3 regions of the Streptomyces sp. NPDC054842 genome follow, and region 1 is predicted to be linked to each of the others. Evidence: riboswitches for the same ligand, from Rfam matches in the RefSeq annotation. Region 1 holds a riboswitch; each other region holds the start of a gene.
What was found. A riboswitch is a leader RNA that binds a small molecule or an ion and turns the genes downstream of it on or off. The one in region 1 is predicted to bind cyclic di-AMP.
Positions count from the first base shown of each region.

Region 2: it holds a riboswitch for cyclic di-AMP, as region 1 does, so the genes downstream of both, ACWGIS_RS19335 (M23 family metallopeptidase) here and ACWGIS_RS03540 (NlpC/P60 family protein) in region 1, are expected to answer to the same signal.
Region 3: it holds a riboswitch for cyclic di-AMP, as region 1 does, so the genes downstream of both, ACWGIS_RS01320 (transglycosylase family protein) here and ACWGIS_RS03540 (NlpC/P60 family protein) in region 1, are expected to answer to the same signal.

Region 1 is NZ_JBSGZN010000003.1:104,408-108,565, forward strand. Features, by position in the region: gene pcrA (DNA helicase PcrA) at 1-1,480, opposite strand, end outside; cyclic di-AMP (ydaO/yuaA leader) riboswitch at 1,944-2,115, shown strand; gene ACWGIS_RS03540 (NlpC/P60 family protein) at 2,123-3,283, shown strand; gene ACWGIS_RS03545 (hypothetical protein) at 3,650-4,003, opposite strand.
Region 2 is NZ_JBSGZN010000023.1:7,052-11,209, forward strand. Features, by position in the region: gene ACWGIS_RS19320 (bifunctional acetate--CoA ligase family protein/GNAT family N-acetyltransferase) at 1-444, opposite strand, end outside; gene ACWGIS_RS19325 (HPr family phosphocarrier protein) at 648-929, shown strand; gene ACWGIS_RS19330 (GntR family transcriptional regulator) at 1,193-1,888, opposite strand; gene ACWGIS_RS19335 (M23 family metallopeptidase) at 2,074-2,838, opposite strand; cyclic di-AMP (ydaO/yuaA leader) riboswitch at 2,851-3,013, opposite strand; gene ACWGIS_RS19340 (M16 family metallopeptidase) at 3,290-4,158, opposite strand, start outside.
Region 3 is NZ_JBSGZN010000001.1:308,557-312,714, reverse strand. Features, by position in the region: gene eno (phosphopyruvate hydratase) at 1-1,122, opposite strand, end outside; gene ACWGIS_RS01320 (transglycosylase family protein) at 1,557-2,252, opposite strand; cyclic di-AMP (ydaO/yuaA leader) riboswitch at 2,257-2,427, opposite strand; gene ACWGIS_RS01315 (transglycosylase family protein) at 2,644-3,630, opposite strand; gene ACWGIS_RS01310 (cytochrome P450 family protein) at 3,905-4,158, opposite strand, start outside.

The DNA.
Region 1 (4,158 bases):
TGGGCACGTTCATGATGCGGCGCAGCGGGACGGAGTCCTCCGGGTTCGACAGCACGCGCAGGTACGCGAGGACGTCCCGGACCTCCTTGCGCTCGTAGAAGCGGACGCCGCCGACGACCTTGTACGGCAGGCCGACGCGGATGAAGACCTCTTCGAAGACACGGGACTGGGCGTTCGTACGGTAGAAGACGGCGACGTCTCCCGCCTTGGCGTCGCCCGCGTCGGTGAGACGGTCTATCTCGTCGGCGACGAACTGGGCCTCGTCGTGCTCCGTGTCGGCGACGTAGCCGGTGATCCGGGCGCCGGCGCCGGCGTTGGTCCACAGGTTCTTCGGGCGGCGGCTCTCGTTCCGCTCGATGACGGCGTTCGCGGCGCTGAGGATCGTCTGCGTGGAGCGGTAGTTCTGCTCCAGGAGGATCGTCGTCGCGTCCGGGTAGTCCTCCTCGAACTGGAGGATGTTGCGGATCGTCGCGCCGCGGAAGGCGTAGATCGACTGGTCGGCGTCACCGACGACGCACAGCTCCGCGGGCCCGAGGTCGCCCTCGGCGGGCGGGACGTCCACGGGGTGCCCGGCGGTGCCGACGAGCTCGCGGACCAGGGCGTACTGGGCGTGGTTGGTGTCCTGGTACTCGTCGACCAGCACGTGCCGGAAGCGGCGGTGGTAGTGCTCGGCGACGTCGGGGAAGGCGCGCAGCAGGTTGACCGTGGTCATGATCAGGTCGTCGAAGTCGAGGGCGTTGGCCTCGCGCAGCCGCGACTGGTACATGGCGTAGGCCTGGGCGAGGGTCTTCTCGAAGCCGTCGGTGGCCTGGGCGGCGAAGTCCTCCTCGTCGATCAGCTCGTTCTTCAGGTTGCTGATCTTGGCGCTGAAGGACTTCGGCGGGAAGCGCTTCGGGTCGAGGTCCAGGTCGCGGCAGACCAGGGCCATGAGGCGCTTGGAGTCGGCGGCGTCGTAGATCGAGAACGACGAGGTGAAGCCGAGCCTCTTCGACTCGCGGCGCAGGATGCGGACGCAGGCGCTGTGGAAGGTCATCACCCACATCGCGTTGGCCCGCGGGCCGACGAGCTGCTCGACCCGCTCCTTCATCTCGCCCGCGGCCTTGTTCGTGAAGGTGATCGCGAGGATCTGGCCGGGGTGCACATGGCGCTCGCCCAGCAGGTACGCGATGCGGTGGGTGAGCACGCGGGTCTTGCCCGATCCGGCGCCGGCCACGATGAGCAGCGGGGAGCCGGCGTGCACCACGGCCGCCCGCTGGTTCTCGTTCAGCCCGTCCAGCAGCGCCGCCGGGTCCACCGCGGGGCGCGCGGCGCCGTCGCGGTAGTACGCGTCCCTGCTCGGGGGCACGTCGAAGCGGCCGCCGAACAGGTCGTCCGGGAGGTGCTCCGGCGTCCCGTCCTCGGGCGGCGGCGGGGGCTCTTCCTCGTGGGCCCCGGAGGGCTTGAGGTCCGCCAGGAAGCTGTCGTCAAAGAGGCTGCTCATCGCCTTCCGAGTCTAGGCCGCCCCACTGACACCCCGCGGCCACCTCGAGAACTCCGCCGCATTCCGGGACCGGCCCGCCGGTCACCGCCGCCCCGCCGCCCGCGCAGGCCGCCCGGCGCGGTACGGCGGCCGTTTCCCTTACCGGGCCCGCCGCTTCGCCCCGGCGGGAAGACGTGCCGCCCCGTCCGGCACGGGACCCGCCGCCGGGCCGCTCTCGCCGTCCGGATCCGCCCCGTCACCTCGGGTGACGGCCGGACGAGACGCACACCACGCCCGCCGACGCGGGAGAACATGTCCGGACAATCGACCGAAAACGATCGACGGCGGCCCGGCAACCCGGTGCCCGCGAAAAAGGTCACGAAAACGTATCGGGCATATCGCACATCAACCTTCACAGGAGCCACACGCGTTGGCTAGCGTGCCGGTCAGGCCGCCCGACCCAACCGGCGAACGTCGCCGGGCCGCGCGGCCTCCGCCGAATCCGGCGCGCCCTCGCGGCAGCCGGAGCCGGGGACCCACCGACCTTGGGGTGAATCGGTCCGGCCGCCTTGTCGGGCGCGGACCGTAGGGCAAACCTTCCGAACCACCCGCCCGAACCCGACAGCTAACTCGGTAGGCGGATCGTGGAAGGAGTCGCCTCTCTTGGCGTCGCATCGCAAATGGCGTCCTGCGGGAACGCGCGTAGCGGGTGTCCGGGCCCCGGGTCTCGCCACGGCGGCCCTCACGTCCGTGGCCCTGCTCTCGCAGACGGCGAACGCCGCGCCCTCGGCCGAACCCAGGCCGAGCCTCGAGGAAGTCCAGAAGAAGGTGGACGACCTCTACCACCAGGCCGAGACGGCCACCCAGAAGTACAACGCGGCCAAGGAGAAGAGCTCCCAGCAGCGCCGGCGCGTCGACACCCTGCTGGACGACGTCGCCCAGCGCACCGAGAAGCTGAACACCGCGCGCGAGGAACTGGGTTCGTACGCCGCCGCCCAGTACCGCACCGGGGCCGCCGCCCCCGACACCGCGACCCTCCTGCTGGCGGACGACCCGCAGGACTACTTCGACCAGACCCAGCTGATGAGCCGCCTCACCAGCCGCCAGAAGGTGGCGGTGGACGACTACGTCACCGAGCAGGCCGCGACGGCGAAGAAGCGGGCGGAGGCCTCCGAGAGCCTGGAGAAGCTGACCACCTCGCAGCGGACGCTCAAGTCGACCAAGGCCGAGGTGCAGCGCAAGCTCGCCGACGCCCGCGGACTGCTCTCCGAGCTCACCGCCGAGGAGAAGGCGCGGCTCGCGGCGATCGAGGAGAAGAAGCGCGAGGAGGCCGAGCGCAAGGCCGAGGAACTGGCCAGGCAGCAGGCGGCCGCGCAGGAGCAGCAGGAGCAGGAGCAGGCCGCCCAGCAGGACCAGGGCGCCTCGGACGGCGGCTCGGGCACCACGACCCAGGACCCGGCGTACGCCACCAAGGCCGACAAGGCCATCGCCTTCGCGCGGGCCCAGATCGGCAAGCCGTACGTGTGGGGCGCGACGGGCCCGGACTCCTACGACTGCTCCGGTCTCACCCAGGCCGCCTGGAAGTCCGCGGGCGTCTCCCTGCCGCGCACCACCTGGGACCAGGTCGAGGCGGGCACCACGGTCCCGCTCTCCGACATCAAGCCCGGTGACCTGGTCTTCTTCTACGACGACATCAGCCACGTCGGTCTCTACATCGGCAACGGCATGATGATCCACGCGCCGAAGCCGGGCGCGTACGTCCGCGAGGAGTCCATCTACTACGACGGCGAGTCGTCGATCCACAGCGTGGTGCGCCCCGCGTAGGGGACCTGCCTGGCGTACGGGACCCGCCCGGCGCCGGGATGTGCCCCGCGTAGTTGGACATGCCCTGCGCGGGGGACGTGTCCCGCGCAGGGGACGCGCCCGGCGTCGGGGGCGGGACCCGTGCCGGCACCCGCCGCGGTCTTGCGGTCCGTCCGGTGCGGCCTTCGGTTCGCACCGGACGCCCGGCCGTCAGTCCCGCTGGTGCGACGGGGTACGCCTGGCGCGGACCGGCGACGACCGGGGGCGTGCCACCGGCGCGACGGCGCCGAGACCCTGATCCCGGTCCTGTCCTCGGCCCGGTCGTCCCGAACGCCCCGGGCGTCGGACGGGAGGTCGGAGCGCAGAGGTCACGTCAGAGGTCGGACGTCAGGTCCAGAGCACCGCGATGAAGATGTTCGCCGTGGTCAGCAGGCCGACCGCGGCGAAGGCGCCCTTGTCGACCTTCTCCTCGTCGCGCTTCACGTAGACGAGCCCGAGGATCACGATCAGCAGGGCGAGCTTCACGCCGAGCTTGATGTTGTCGAGCGCGTTGTCGTCGGCCTGGTTGAGACCGACCAGCACGACTCCGGTGACCAGCATGGTGAGCGCGCCGTGCAGCATCGCGGGGACGAACCGGGCGGTGCCTTGGCCCATCGCCTTCACCTGGGTGAGGAAGCCGCCGAGGAGCGCGGCGATGCCGATGATGTGCAGGCCGACGAAGAGATGGATGAGTACGTCCATGCGCCGGAGCCTAATCGGGGCTCCGAGAGCCGCCGTTCACCGCCCCTCCCTCCGGCTGCGGCGGCCGCGCCTACCGGTCCACCGGCCCTCGGTGCCTGGGAGCCCGCCGTCCCTCCGGTCCCGCCGGTCGCAGTGCTCACCCCCGCCTCGGCGGC
Region 2 (4,158 bases), on a different contig from region 1:
GTGTTCCAGGAGGGCCGAGGCGACGCCGCGCCCCTGGTGGGCGTCCTGGACGAGGAAGGCGACCTCGGCCTCCTCGGAGACGGGGGGCGCCTCCCCGCCGTCGGGGCCGGCGGGCGCGGGGTGGGAGGAGGCGGGCAGTCCGTCGGCGGTGATGCGGTCGTAGCGCACGGTGGCGATGAACTCGCCGCCGATGGTGGCCGCGAGTCCGACGCGGTCCACGAAGTCGTGGTGGGTGAAGCGGCGGACGTCCTTGGCGGACAGGCGCGGGTAGGGCGCGAAGAAGCGGTAGTACTTCGACTCGTCCGAAACCTGCTCGTAGAAGCTGACCAGCCGTTCGGCGTCGTCGACGGTGATGGGCCGGATCCGCGCGGTGCCGCCGTCGCGCAGCACCACGTCGGCCTCCCAGTGGGCGGGGTACTCGTGCCGGTCCGACGACGTCTGCATGGGGCCCAGCGTACGGCTCGGGTCCGACACCGTCGCGGGGCAGGCCGAGGGCGCGACACCCCCCGGGGGCGGGTCCGGCGGCGGCTTCGGGGGCATCCTGGAGGCGGAGTCCGTCCGGGCCCCGTTCGCGGGCCGCCGGGACACGCTCCACCGTATGGGACACTGGTCTAGACAACCCTGAAACACTCGAAGGGCAGCATCACATGGCTGAGCGCCGCGTCAACGTCGGCTGGGCCGAGGGCCTCCACGCCCGCCCCGCCTCCATCTTCGTCCGGGCGGCCACGGCCTCCGGCGTCCCCGTGACGATCGCCAAGGCGGACGGCGACCCCGTCAACGCCGCGTCGATGCTCGCGGTCCTCGGCCTGGGCGCCCACGGCGGCGAGGAGATCGTCCTCGCCTCCGGCGCCGAGGGTGCGGACGCCGCGCTCGACCGTCTGGCCAAGCTGGTCTCCGAGGGTCTCGACGAGCTTCCCGAGACCGTCTGACCCCGCGGACACCCGCGTGCGGCGAAGCCGCGTCGGCCCGGACCGGGCCGACGCGGCTTCGCTGCTTTCCGTGCACCCGCCGGAAGTCCCCCACTCCCGTCCGGGCCTTTTCCGTACACCGCCCCCGGCCTTTTCCGCGCACGGCCCGAACCCGACGTCCGGAGCATGCGGAAAAGGCGCCCCCGTGAATTGGCGGCGCACGGAAAAGAAGGCAGCGGAATTACTTCCCCGCCGCATATCCCTCTTTGTATACGGCGCTTCTGTTAATGCCGCAGGCCCGACGTGTTTACGGGATGTTGCGAAGTCCTCACACGGTCCGCGAGGTCGCCCCGGCCGTGCGCGCGGAAGCGGTGCGAGGAGCCGGCACGCTCGGTGTGCAGCGCGGTGATCGCGCGGGCCCGCTCGCTGTCCCCGCGGGCGACGGCGTCCACGATGCCGCCGTGCTCCGCCCAGGACTCCGCGGGGCTGGCCGGGGCGTCCACCGCGTACATCCAGGCGATCTTGTGCCGCAGCTGGGCGAGCGTCGACGTGAGCGCGGGGCTCCCGGACGCCTGCGCGAGCGTCTCGTGGAACCAGCTCCCCAGGGACCGCAGATCCTCGCTGTGGCCCCTCCTGGCCCGCTCCTGCCCCAGCCTGACCAGCCCCCGCAGCACCTTGAGGTGGGCCTCGGTGCGGCGCTGCGCGGCCCGCGCGGCACCCAGCGGCTCCAGCAGCATCCGCATCTCCAGGAGGTCGGCCGCCTCCTGCTCGGTGGGCTCCGCCACGCACGCGCCCGCGTGCCGCCGCGTGACGACGAAACCCTCGGCCTCCAGGGTGCGCAGCGCCTCGCGCACCGGGACGCGCGAGACGCCGTAGCGGCGGGCGAGCAGTTCCTCCGTGAGCCGGCCGCCGCGCTCGTAGACACCCGCGACGATGTCGTCACGGATCGCCGTGCATACCGAGTGCGCCGGAATGCGCATGAGCGGACCTCCGCCTTAATCCTCGCGAAACGCCGTCGATTGACGTCCGTTCAGTGACTCTATTGCAGCGGGAGTCAATTTCCGACGGCGGACCGGAATCCAGGGATATTTTTTGGACAGACGGCCGTTCGAAACGACGAAGGCCCCGGCTCGACGAGCCGGGGCCTGCTGAAGTCGTACCGGTGTCAGAGGCTGACGCCGTGCGAGCGCAGGTACGAGACGGGGTCGATGTCCGAGCCGTACTCGGCCGTCGTACGGGCCTCGAAGTGGAGGTGGGGCCCGGTGGTGTTGCCGGTCGACCCGGAGAGGGCTATCTGCTGTCCCGGGGTGACCGTCTGCCCCTCGGTGACGCTGATCGACGACAGGTGGCCGTACATGGTGTACGTGCCGTCGTGCATCTTGATGACGACCTGGTTGCCGTAGGCGCCGCCCCAGCCGGTCGTGACGACGGTGCCCGCGCCGACGGCGTGGACCACGGTGCCGGACGCGGCGTGGAAGTCGACGCCGGTGTGGCTGCCGGAGGACCAGAGGGTGCCGCCGGTCTTGTAGCCGGTGGAGACGTAGGAGCCGGAGATCGGCGAGACGAAGGTGTTGAGGCGCTTGCGCTCGGCGGCGCGGGCGGCGCGCGCCTTGGCCGCGCGCTCCTCCTTGACCTCGGCCAGCGCCCGCTGCCGCGCGGCCTCCTCGGCCTTCTTCAGCGCCGCTGCCTCTTCGGCGGCGTGCTGCTGGGCGGCGGCCTGCGCGTCGATCTGCTCGGCGACCGTGTCGCCGATCGTGATGGCCTGGGTGAGTCCGGTCTGCTGGACGGCGGTGTCCGCGGCGAACGCGGGGGCGGCCAGGGTTCCGATGACACCGGTGGTGGTGAGCGCCGCCACGCCGGCCGCACTCTTGGTGGTCCGCGTGATCCGGCTCGGACGACGATGCTTCCCGGTGGCACGGGTGAACGCCATGAAGGGGCTGGTCCTTTCCTTCCCTCTCGCCTACCGGGTTAGCTGACGGGTTCGGAGCAGGAAGGTCTCCTACGGGCCTCCTCCGCGGGGAAGGACGCCCGATTCACCCCAGGGACTGCGATGGGTCCCCGGCTCCCCTGGCTCGCGCCGTACGGGGACTCGGCGATGACTGTCCGGTGCCGCGGACGCGGCGCACTGCCTGACGAACAGCCGGATCGACGCTAAGGGGGCCGTCTTTCGATCGACAAACGGATCGCGGTTTTTGTAGCGCATGCCACAGGGCAGAAGGGCAACCGCCTAGCAATACGGACATATTGAGGACGAAGCCGGGGTAAGCGCGCGCGAAACCCCGGACGGCGGCGGTCAAACGCGAGGACCCCGGCGACCTTTCGGTCACCGGGGCCCGTTCTCCGCACCGCTCTGCCGGGCGGGTACGACTCTCCGCGGGGCTCTACTCGGCCCGCACGACGGTGACTTCACCGATGCCGAGCGCCTTGACGGGCTCCGCGATCTGCGCGGCGTCGCCCACCAGGACCGTCACCAGCCGGTCCACCGGGAAGGCGTTCACGACCGCGGCGGTGGCCTCCACCGTGCCCGTCGCGGCGAGCTGCTGGTAGAGGGTCGCCTGGTAGTCGTCCGGGAGGTGCTGCTCGACCTGGTCCGCGAGCGTGCTCGCGACCGCCGCCGCCGTCTCGAACTTGAGCGGGGCGACCCCCACCAGGTTCTGCACGGCCACATCGCGCTCCGCGTCCGTCAGACCCTCCGCGGCGAGCGTGCGCAGGACCTTCCAGAGGTCGTCCAGGGCGGGACCCGTGTTGGGCGTGTCGACGGAGCCGCTGATGGCGAGCATCGCGGCGCCCGAGCCGTCCGGGGCCGAGCGCAGCACCTGGCCGAACGCCCGCACTCCGTAGGTGTAGCCCTTCTCCTCGCGCAGGACGCGGTCCAGGCGCGAGGTGAGCGTGCCGCCGAGGCAGTAGGTGCCGAGCACCTGGGCGGGCCACACCCGGTCGTGCCGGTCGGCTCCGACGCGGCCGATGAGCAGCTGCGTCTGCACGGCACCCGGGCGGTCGACGACGACCACCCGGCCCCGGTCGTCGGCGGTCACCGGCGGCACCGGGCGCGGCTCGGCCGACGAGCCCGTCCAGGCGCCGAGCGTGTCCGCGAGCAGCGCGTCCAGGTCGACGCCGGTGAGGTCGCCGACGATCACGGCGGTGCCGGTGGCGGGGCGGACGTGCTTCTCGTAGAAGGCGCGGACGGCCGCCGCGTCGATCTTCTGGACCGTCGCCTCGGTGCCCTGCCGCGGTCGCGACATGCGCGAGG
Region 3 (4,158 bases), on a different contig from region 1:
GGTGACGTCCTCGGTCTCGCCGGAGCGGTGGGACATCATGCACTTGAAGCCGTTGCGCTGGGCCAGCTCGACGGCGTCCAGGGTCTCGGTCAGCGAGCCGATCTGGTTGACCTTGACGAGCAGGGCGTTGGCGGAGCCCTCCTCGATGCCGCGGGCCAGGCGCTCCGGGTTGGTGACGAAGAGGTCGTCGCCGACGATCTGGACCTTGTCGCCCAGCTTGTCGGTGATGACCTTCCAGCCGGCCCAGTCGTCCTCGTACAGCGGGTCCTCGATGGAGACCAGCGGGTACGCGGAGACGAGCTCCTCGTAGTACTCGGTCATCTCTGCGGCCGAGCGGGACTTGCCCTCGAACTCGTACGAGCCGTCCTTGTAGAACTCGGACGCGGCGACGTCGAGCGCGAGCGCGATCTGCTCACCGGGGACGTAACCGGCCTGCTTGATGGCCTCGATGATGAGGTCGAGGGCGGCGCGGTTGGACTCCAGGTTCGGGGCGAAGCCGCCCTCGTCGCCGAGGCCGGTGGACAGGCCCTTGGTCTTCAGCACCTTCTTGAGGGTGTGGTAGACCTCGGCGCCCCAGCGCAGCGCCTCGGAGAAGGACTCCGCGCCGATCGGCGCGATCATGAACTCCTGGATGTCGACGTTCGAGTCGGCGTGCGAGCCGCCGTTCAGGATGTTCATCATCGGGACGGGCAGCAGGTGCGCGTTCGGACCGCCGAGGTAGCGGAAGAGCGGCAGGTCGCTGGCCTCGGAGGCGGCGTGCGCGACGGCGAGGGAGACGCCGAGGATGGCGTTGGCGCCGAGCGAGCCCTTGTTGTCCGTGGCGTCCAGGTCGAACATCGCCTGGTCGATCAGGCGCTGCTCGGTGGCGTCGTAGCCGACGAGCTCCGGGCCGATCTGCTCGATGACCGCGAGGACGGCCTTCTCGACACCCTTGCCCAGGTAGCGGTTGGGGTCACCGTCGCGCAGCTCGATGGCCTCGAAGGCACCGGTGGAGGCGCCGGACGGGACGGCGGCACGACCCGTGCTGCCGTCGTCGAGGCCGACCTCGACCTCGACGGTGGGGTTGCCTCGCGAGTCGAGGATTTCCCTGGCTACGACGACGTCGATCGACGGCACGAGCATCTCCTTCTGGGATGTGACGCGGGTACGCGGAGCCCCTTGGCCCGCTGACTGCACGGAGCCGCGGTCGGCTCCGCGACATGAGCCTAACCGGCCCGGGGCGATCGGCCAGCCGGTCGACCACCCCATGGACAGAACCGAGAGTAAATTGTTTCCGAACGGAACAAAAACCTGTCCGGTACAGGCATCCGCGGGAGAGGGGCGCGTCCGGCGCGGGCACGAAAAAGCCCCGCTCCGATGCGTACGGGGGAACACGCACCGGAGCGGGGAGCCCGTGGGGACGGGGTGCCCCTCACAGGCTCTCCATGACGGGAGCCCGTGGGGGCGGGTGGCCCTCACGGGGTCTCCGTTGCGGAGCCCCGTATGAGGGGAGGGCCGTGGGCCGGCTGTGAGCCGGTTGCCGGCCGCGGTCCGCCGGAGGGCGGCCGGCGCCGGTGTCAGCTGAGGTGGAGCTGCTGGCCGGGGAAGATGAAGTCGGCGTCGTCGACGATGTCCTTGTTCAGCTTGAACAGCTTCTGCCAGCCGCCCTTGACGTTCTTCTCCGCGGCGATGGAGCTGAGGGTGTCGCCCTTGACGACCTTGTACTCGCCGTCGCCCTTCTCGACCTTCTTGCCGGTCGGGGTCTCGACGGTCTTCTTGGCCGTCTCACGCTCCGAGGAACGCGAGGCGCGCTGGTCCTGGGGCGCCTGCTGCTGCGGGGCCTGCTGCTGCGGCTGGGCCGTGCTCTGCGAGCCGGTGTCGGTCGCGGCGCCGCCGGTGGAGGCGCCGGACAGGCCGGTGCCGCAGGTCGGCCAGGCACCCTTGCCCTGCGCGGCCAGCACCTTCTCGGCGACCGCGATCTGCTGGGACTTGGAGGCCTGGTCGGCGGTGGAGGCGTAGGCCGAGCCGCCGTAGGCGGACCAGGTGGAGGCGGAGAACTGCAGGCCGCCGTAGTAACCGTTGCCGGTGTTGATCGACCAGTTGCCGCCGGACTCGCACTGCGCGACGGCGTCCCACTCGGAGGTGGTGGCGGCCGAGGCGTTGCCGGCCGCCATCAGCGGGGCGGCGATGGCGACACCGGTGACCCCCGCGAGCGCGGCGACACGGGTGGCCTTGGACGGGCGGCGGTGCTTGGCCTTGTTGTTACGCAGCATGAAGTGATCCCCTCACCGACGCCTGCGAGGTGAGCTGTCGGGTTCGGGCGGGTGAGTGCCCGGTCGTGCGCCCATGGCGCCCGACTTCACCCCAAGCCGTTTCCGGAGGTCTCTCAACTCCCGGGCCCGGCACTTACCTTGGGTCCCCCGCTCCTGCCTGCGGCGCTTACGCGACGACTGTTCCCGGGCGGCCGCTGGCAGGATTCGGCGTTGCGACCGTCGGGGCCCGCGATGGCGAGCGATCACGACCGTAGACACGCGACGGCCGGAATTTCAAAGACGATCAGGGCTTCTGAGACCCATCTCTCACTCTCACCAAACCGGACATTGCGGTGTGAACCATGACGCGAACTACCGCTGTTTTGTACCCGATTCGCCGCCTGACGACCGCTTAGTCTCCCGCGACCTCAAGGCTCTGACCGGGGAGGATGAGGTCCGGGTCGGAGCCGACCGTCTTCTCGTTCTCCGTGTACAGCTCGGTCCATCCGCCGCTGACCGCAAGGGAGTCGGCGATGCTCGTCAGACTGTCGCCGAGACGGACGGTGTAGGAGCCCTCGGAGGTGGAGTCGGAGGCGTCCGCGTCACGCGCGGCGTGACGGCCCGCGGAGTCCTTCTGGCGCCCCGCGTCCACACCGGTGTTCGAGGCACCCTCGGCGCTCGGGCCGCGGTGCTTGCCGGTGCCGGTCCCCTCGCTCGCGGGGGTGCTCGGCGTGGTGGAGGAGCCGCCGGTGGGGCCCGACTTGTCCGAGTCGTCAGCCTTTGCCTTGCCCTTGTCCGCGACACCGGAGTCCCCCGAGTCGTCGGCGCTCTCCTTCGGTGCCGGAGACGCGTCGGACTTCGCCGCCTTGCCGGACCCGGACGGGGACGGCTTGGCGTCGGCCCCGCCGGTCGACAGACCGTCCGAAGCGGACGACTCGCCCTTCGCGGACGAATCGGACGGCGAGGTGTCGGGGGACGGGGACGCGTCGTCGGCCACGCCCGTGTCGACCTCGACGGAACCCGAGTGCTTGCTGAGGCCGGAGAGCGGGCCGCAGGTGGGCCAGGCCGCCAGGCCCTGCCCGTCGAGCACCTTCTCGGCGACGGCTATCTGCTGCGAGCGGCTCGCCTCGTCGGGGCTGGGCGCGTAGGCGAGGCCGCCGTACTTCTCCCAGTTCTCCTGGGTCATCTGGAGGCCGCCGTAGAACCCGTTGGCGTTGTCGGCGCTCCAGGAGCCGCCGCTCTCGCACTCCGCGACCCGGTCCCACGTGGTGCCGTCGGCTGCGCTCGCGCCGGTGGCGCCGAGCAACGGGATGGCGATGGCCGATCCGGTGACGCCGGCCGCGACGATGATTGCCGGAGCCTGGCGGGGGCGACGGTGACGACCGTTCCCGGAGAGCATGCGGTGGGCCTTTCGGAGACAGCGGTGACAGACGCGACGGAAGATCCATCGCGTTGATGCGTGAACGTATCGGCACTCGAACGCTTGTCACAAGTCGATGCAGCGCAGATCACGTGAAGATCACAGTTTTGACGGTGCGTCATGTTTGACCGGGCGGTAGGCGTGTGCCGTCGACGTGCGAACTCCGTCCGTATGTCCGGGTTGCAGGAGTTCACCTCTGCCGACGCCGGCCGCGAAACGGATCGCGTGCCCTCCGGACGGGCACCCGTCCCCGCTACCGGGGCGGTGTGAACTCCACGGGAAGCGTGCGCAGTCCGCGCATGATGAGCCCGCCGCGCCAGCGCAGCTCGGCCGGGTCCGCGGCCAGCCGCAGGTCCGGGAGGCGGGTCAGGAGCGTCGCCAGGGCGGTCTGCCCCTCCAGCCGGGCGAGCGGCGCCCCGAGGCAGTAGTGGATGCCGTGCCCGTATCCCAGGTGCTGGTTGTCGCGGCGGGCGAGGTCCAGCGTGTCCGGGTGCTCGAACCGCTCCG